2 regions of the Actimicrobium antarcticum genome follow, and region 2 is predicted to be linked to the other one. Evidence: riboswitches for the same ligand, from Rfam matches in the RefSeq annotation. Region 2 holds a riboswitch; the other holds the start of a gene.

Region 1 (3,420 bases), on a different contig from region 2:
TTGGGTAGACATAGAGGAGACAGGCAAACTATAAGGGTTGAGGCGGGGCAATGCTAATTTCCATTTGCAATATCAGTTATATGCTTTGCGAATGACAGCAACGATCAGGATAACGACGCGACCACCTTGCTTGAACCCTGCCACCCAGCGGCCAGCGACTGCAACAGCCAAAAAAAAGCCCGCTAAGAAAGCGGGCTGAATCTACATCAATTTGGGTAGACATAGAGGAGACGAACAAACTATAGGGGTTGCGATGAATCACCGCCAATTTTCTTTCGCCATATCTGATATGCGGACAACGCATAGTAGATCAGGCCGTTACCACCCCACGTGGACGCGCAGGCATCCACTGGCTGACGATCATTCCGGCAATCAGCAACGCCGCCCCCGCCAGACCACGCCAGGTCATGGTTTCACCCAGCCAGAAATACGCGGCGATCGCAGCACAGGCGGGCTCGAAAGCGTAAATGACCGCCGCTTCGTTGGCGCTGCTGTGGCGTTGTCCCCAGGTTTGCAATGAAATGATTGCCGCCGTGGCGAGTACCCCGAGATAGATAAAATTGACGGCGTTGTCGCGCATGGCCGCCTCCATGACGGGCCAGGCGACCGGATTGCGTGGCAGTTCCCACACCGACAACCAGAGCAGCGAACATAATGCGACCACCATGATCTGTACCGTCGTGAGCACCATCAGGCTGCTGGCCCGGCGGGTCAGCACTTCGAGCAGCTTGACGTAGACCCCGAAAAAAAATGCGCCGATCAGCGCCAGCGTATCGCCCGCGCTCCATGCGCCGCCATCCCAGCACAAGGCAAACAACCCGAGAATCGCCAGCGCGATGGCGATGACGATGCGCCGCTCGGGCGCTTTGCCGGCCAGCAGTCCCAGCATCGGCACCACCAGGACATTCAAGCCGGTCACGAAGGCGTTGCGGTTGGAACTGGTCAGCGCCAGTCCTTCGAGCTGCAACATGTAGCACAGGAACAAGGTCGCGCCGAGCAACGCGCCCAGCGCGCAATCGCGCAGGCTGGCGCGCAGCAGGAAAGGCGAGAGCAACAGGCCGGCCATCGCAAAACGGATCAGGATGATCCAGACCGCAGAAAAATGCTGCGTCAGGTCTTTCATGGCGGGGAATGTGGTGCCCCATACCAGGGTGACGATCAGCAGAGCCAGAATTCCGCGCAGGCGATGTGGGAAGAGCATGGTGGTTGGATTTTTTCAAAAAGAGGGAAGTATGCATCCGGAGATGCACTTCAGACATCAATGTCTGGCGAAAATGACCGAAGGGAATCAGCTAATGATGATCAAACATAAAATCAAACAAAGAGAATAATTTCTCAAAAGAAATTTATGATATATTTCATGGATGCAATGTTTAGTGATCTGATCAGATAGTACCGTCGTCACACAACACAGCGATCAAGTAACACCGGCAAACCTGGAGTAATCCAGCGACGCAAAGCTACAGGGGCTTCTCCGGAAGTCAGCCAGCTACCTGACAGCATCCCGCTGCCAGGCCAACCTTCAGCGCGTCCATGGGACGGCTCGAAAAAAGGCAAAGTCATGACCTCCGTTTCCCGCTCCTTCACACCACTGCATCGCATTGTCCGCGCTGTCTATTCGGCGCTCTGCCTGATGTTGTTTGCCACCGGCACCCAGGCGGCAATCTATCGCGAGGCACTGGTGCCGGCGTATTTCTATCCCAGCCCGAATAGCACGGCGTGGCACAGCCTGAACCTGCTGGCCAAACAAATGCCAACGACCGCGATCATGAATCCGAACAGCGGTCCCGGCACCCGGCTCGATCCGAACTATGTCACGGCGATTGAACGGCTGCATGTCGCTGGCGGCAAAGTGATTGCCTATGTCTCGACGTCGTACGGCAATCGCCGCCTGTCGGACGTCACGAAGGACATCAATACCTATCTGGCGTTTTACAAGGTCGATGGCTTTTTCATTGATGAGATGACCAACGATAGTAGCCGGGCCCATTTGCAGTACTACCAATCGCTGTACAACTACGTCAAAGCGCTGTCGCCGACCTACACGGTGACCGGCAATCCGGGCACCAATGTGCCGGAACAATACGCCACGTTGCCGCTGGCCGATAAATTCGTGGTGTTCGAAGACAGCCTGCAAAATTTCAAGCGGTATGTCGCACCAGCCTGGATGGCGCGCCATCCGGCCAGCCGTTTTGCCAGCATCGTCCACACCAGCCCGAGGACGCAAATGGCCGTGGTCATGAAACTCAACAGCACCCGTGGCATCGCCGGATTGTTCGTGACCTCGCTGGGCATGCCCGACCCGTACTTCAAGTTGCCGGCCAGATGGGGCGCAGACGTGTCACAGGCAGTCTCGCTGCAATAGCGTTCAGGACCCGGCGGCAGTCATTCTGAAAATACCCTGCGCGTTTCCGGTATCAAAACTCAGGTCTAGCCGCGTACCCGCCGCATCGTGAATCAGGTCGCGGCTGATGAATTCATAAAAGCTGCCCGGCACGTCGCGCTCGACCAACGTGCCGTCGGCAGCAATGAACTGCCGCGTCACGCTATCGGCCAGAAACGCGGTCTGGCGGACCCGGCCATTGGCCGACACTTCCACGCTCTGCTTCATCGGACGCCGCAATCCCTGTTGCGCCAGCGCTACCTGCGCCACATCCGCCACACGGTCGGTCACATGATTGAACATGTTGCCCTCGGTCGTGATCCACGCCATTTCAGCCGATTCAGCCCGCAGGATCTCGTAGTCGGCCAGACTCGGCGTGGCGTGCTGACGTGCAAAACAGCCACGCAACGCCGTCAGTAAGGTGATCGCATCGGTCACCGACAAGCGGTCATTACGGCCGATGTCCTGCAACAGCGCCTGCGCTTTCGGCGACAGCGGTTCCTGCGAACTCGCTACCACGCGCGTCACGGCAGCCTGGAAAGCTGCCGAAAATTTCTCCGGATGCAGTTCGCTGACGAAGAACTGCGCAATCTGTTCCGGACTGTCCTGCTGCGCATACGAGCGCCCCGTCATGCCAATGCGATCCAGCGGAAAGACGCCATTGAGGCGGTACCCGAGCGGCTCCAGTATCCGCGTGAACGCAGTCTCGCCCGGCGGCAGCGCACCGTTGTCCTGCCACAGCACCGTGCGCAAGGCGCCGTGGTCGTGGAACACCTTGCCGCCTCGCGCTGCGACTTCTTCGGTGTAGCGGCGACCGGTCGGCACCCGCAACAACAGATCGTGGAACAGCACCATGTTGAGGGCCTGGGCCATTTCCTTGCGCGAGACCTGGCCGCATTCCCAGTTCGAAAAGAGCGCCGGTATCGTCATCAGCCGATTGACCTGCGCTGCGCCATCGGCGCCGATGACCTTCTCGACCAGGTTGGCGAGATTGGTATTGTTGGTGCTCATGAAGAGTTCCTGTGTAACGGAATGAC
Region 2 (3,420 bases):
GTACCTTACCAGTGACATCCAGCAGTTGCACTGCCACATCCAGGTCGCTGCCGAGCATCGAGCCGGACACTTTCAGGCTGACGGCACCGGCACCGGCCGTGAACTTGAACATGTCGATGTCGCCCGGAGTTTCGATCCGACCGAACCCACTCAGATTGCTGAGGCCATTGGCGCTGGTGGCGATCAGGGCATCAGCGAGGGCGATCGTGTTGCCATGGTCGTCGGCACGTGGTTTCAGGCCAAGTTTTGCCATCGTGGCGTAGGTATCCTGCTTGTTGTTGGCGTTGCGGTACTCGCCTTTCGACCATTGCGTCAGGTTCTTGTAGTAGCCCACGCCCATGATCGGGGCCCAGCCGGTATCGCCCGCACCCTGGCCCGCGTAATACCCGGTCGATGGCAGCACGCCCTGATGGGTCAGTCCCAATGTGTGGCCGAGTTCATGGGCGATACACTCGCCGATGTATTTTTCGGTGTTCGCCAGATTGTTCGGGAAGCAGTACGACGTTACGCTACCAGCCACAAACGTCGTGAACGAATTCAGGTAGGCATAACCGCCAGCCGAAATGACGCGCGGCGTGATCAGCATTGTCGCGCCGAGCTTGCCGGCAGCGGCCACCGGTGGTTCGGTCGTCACATCGACATCGAAGGCAGCATAATCTTCTGCTACACGCAACATCACGCGCTGGATCACGAGCCGTTCGGAGGTGCTGAACGTGCTTGGCACTTTATCGGTATCAAAGGCCGGATCGGTCCCTTTGCCCAGGAAATTGAGGTACAGCACACGGCTCGAACCCGGCTTGCTGTGCAGCAGGAAGGTTTCCGACAACGGGAACGGGCTGGTGCCAGTGGTGGTTGCGATCGATGCGTTCACCGTCGTGGTTGCCATCGTGGTGCCATTGGCCTGACCTTTGACCAGTTCTTCATCGATATGCAGCACACGGCCCTTGCGGTCGAGGTGCACGCTATTGTCGGTCAGCAGCATTTGGCGGAATTCGGTGTTGCTCATGCCATACCACTGTGCGACTGCGTCGAGATGGCCACCCAGCGCAGCGATCGCGTCGCTACCAGATGAAAAGCCGTTCAGGGCAATCCGGGCAAACGGGGCATTGTCGGTGGCGCCGTTGGCGCTGGCGGGCACATAGTCAGCCGGCATTTCCATTTTTGCCATCGTGTCCTGGCTTAGGGTGGACGGTGCGGCTGCAGCATGGTCGTGGACTTCTGCGGTATCCACGGTGGCAGTTGCAATTTCAGTGGCGTTGGCGTTGACCAGAGTCGACTGGGCCAGCAGCATCGGATTGGCATTCCATGGATTGGATGCGGCGGTCGATGCGGCGTTCGTTGTGGCTGCGCTGGTAGTGCCGACAGGCGCAATGACCTGGTCGTTCGGCGTGGTGACAGTATAGATACCGAGTCCGGTGAAGGCGACGGTGATGGCGGCGATGAGTGTGCGGACAACTGGTTTCCGCGAAGCTGGCTGATTCATTGAATTCCCCTGTTATGGATAGAAAGTACGAACAAGGGGCTGGCGCGGTCGGGAAGATCATCGTCCTGTCATGGAACAGGGATCCCTCTTCTCGGCAACCCCGCTACCATGATCTTTTCAGATATTAGGCCGGAGGCTTTGCGTCCTTATCTTTCGATAAGTTTGCCCATGTGCAGATACTCTTCTTAATGTTTCCTTGCGTCAACTAAAAAATGTGAACTGAGTGAAACATTTTTTAATGGTATTAATTTTGGAAAAAAACATACAGAAATTCTGTTTTATTCGATTATTTTGATTTTATTTATGGTTAATTCATTTGATGGTGACGGTTGCTGATGAGGTACGTTGCAAAAATCGCGGATAAACCACGCGGTCTCTCCTCCATTTGGCGAGTGACGGTGTGACCATCCTCCGTTCAGGCGAATCGCCCGGCCACAAAAAAGCCGGCAAGCACATCCTTGTCGGAAGCGCTTGCCGGCTTTGTCGCTCTCCTTGGAAGTGACGCCAAGTTCGCGTGCCGTGTCTGGCATCACTATGTGAACGTCGGCCTTCAATCGTTCGCGACGGCCGTATACCTGGCTGGCATCAATGCTCAGTTCGCCAGTGCAGCGCTCCCTGTGATCTTGTACTCACCAAGATTGCCGTAGTTGCTGTACCCGGTAGCCTTTGGATCACCGCGGCCGGCACCAGTTACTTTCAAGTAATAAGTACTTTTGGCTGGCAAGTTCAGACTGAGCGTCTTGGTCAGCGTGGTGGTGGCGCTGGTACTGGCAGCCAGTACCCTGCCATTGCCATCCAGCAGTTGGACGGCAACGTCCAGATCGCTGCCAAGCATCGAGCCGGCCACGGTCAGGCTGACGGGTCCGGCGCCTGCTGCGAACTTGAACATATCGACGCTGCCTGGCGTTTCGATGCGACCAAAACCGCTCAGATTGTTCAGGCCATTGGCACTTCTCGATATCAATGCGTCGGCCTTGGCAATCGTGTCGCCATGGTCATCGGCACGTGGCAGCAACCCCAATTTGGCCATCGTCGCATACGGGTCCTGCTGGTTGTTGGCGTTCAGGTACTCGCCTTTCGACCATTGCGTCAGGTTCTTGTAATAGCCTACGCCCATGATCGGGGCCCAACCCGTATCGCCGGAGCCCTGACCGCTGTAGTAAGACGTTGACGGCGACACACCCTGATGGGTCAGGCCCAGCGTATGACCGAGCTCGTGCGAAACACATTCGGCAATGTATTTTTCGACATAGGCCAGATTATTCGGGTAGCAAAAGGATGAAGCGTTACCGGGCGTGAACGTCCTGAACGAATTCATGTACGTGTAGCCACCTGCATTGATCGAGCGCGGTGTGATTAATATCGTCGCGCCGATTTTGCCACTGACGTTCACGGGCGGCTCGGTCGTGACGTCGACATCGAAGGCTGAATAATCTTCCGCTACGCGCAACATCACGCGCTGGATCACCAGACGTTCGGCGGTACTGAAGGTCGACGGTACGCCATCCATGTCAAATGCCGGATAGCTACCTTGGCCTGTGAAGTCGAGGTATAGCACACGGGTCGAACCCGGCTTGCTGTGCAGCAGGAAAGTTTCCGATAGCGGAAACGGGCTGGCGCCGCCAGCTGCCGCCACCGATGTCGAGACAGTCGTGGTGGCCATCACAGATCCGTTCTTCAGGCCAACTGCGAGTTCTTGATCGATATGCAGTACACGGCCCTTGCGATCGATGTGTACGCTGCTGTCCGTAAGCAGCATCTGGCGGAATTCGGTATTGCTCATGCCGTACCACTGCGCCACCGCGTCGAGATGACCACCCAGTTGGGCGATCGCCGCGCTGCCGGATGAAAAGCCATTCAGTGCGATCCGGGCGAATGGGGCATTGCCGGTGACACCGGTAGCGCTGGCGGGCACAAAGTCCGCCGGCATTTCCATG

The links. A riboswitch is a leader RNA that binds a small molecule or an ion and turns the genes downstream of it on or off. The one in region 2 is predicted to bind cyclic di-GMP.
Region 1: it holds a riboswitch for cyclic di-GMP, as region 2 does, so the genes downstream of both, ABD720_RS15435 (spherulation-specific family 4 protein) here and ABD720_RS02175 (pre-peptidase C-terminal domain-containing protein) in region 2, are expected to answer to the same signal.

Annotation. Positions count from the first base shown of each region.
Region 1 is NZ_BAAAZE010000013.1:5,628-9,047, reverse strand. Features, by position in the region: gene ABD720_RS15440 (DMT family transporter) at 311-1,201, opposite strand; cyclic di-GMP riboswitch class I at 1,420-1,497, shown strand; gene ABD720_RS15435 (spherulation-specific family 4 protein) at 1,562-2,365, shown strand; gene ABD720_RS15430 (DUF1338 domain-containing protein) at 2,369-3,394, opposite strand.
Region 2 is NZ_BAAAZE010000003.1:46,325-49,744, reverse strand. Features, by position in the region: gene ABD720_RS02175 (pre-peptidase C-terminal domain-containing protein) at 1-1,483, opposite strand, end outside; cyclic di-GMP riboswitch class I at 1,574-1,660, opposite strand; gene ABD720_RS02170 (zinc metalloprotease) at 2,076-3,420, opposite strand, start outside.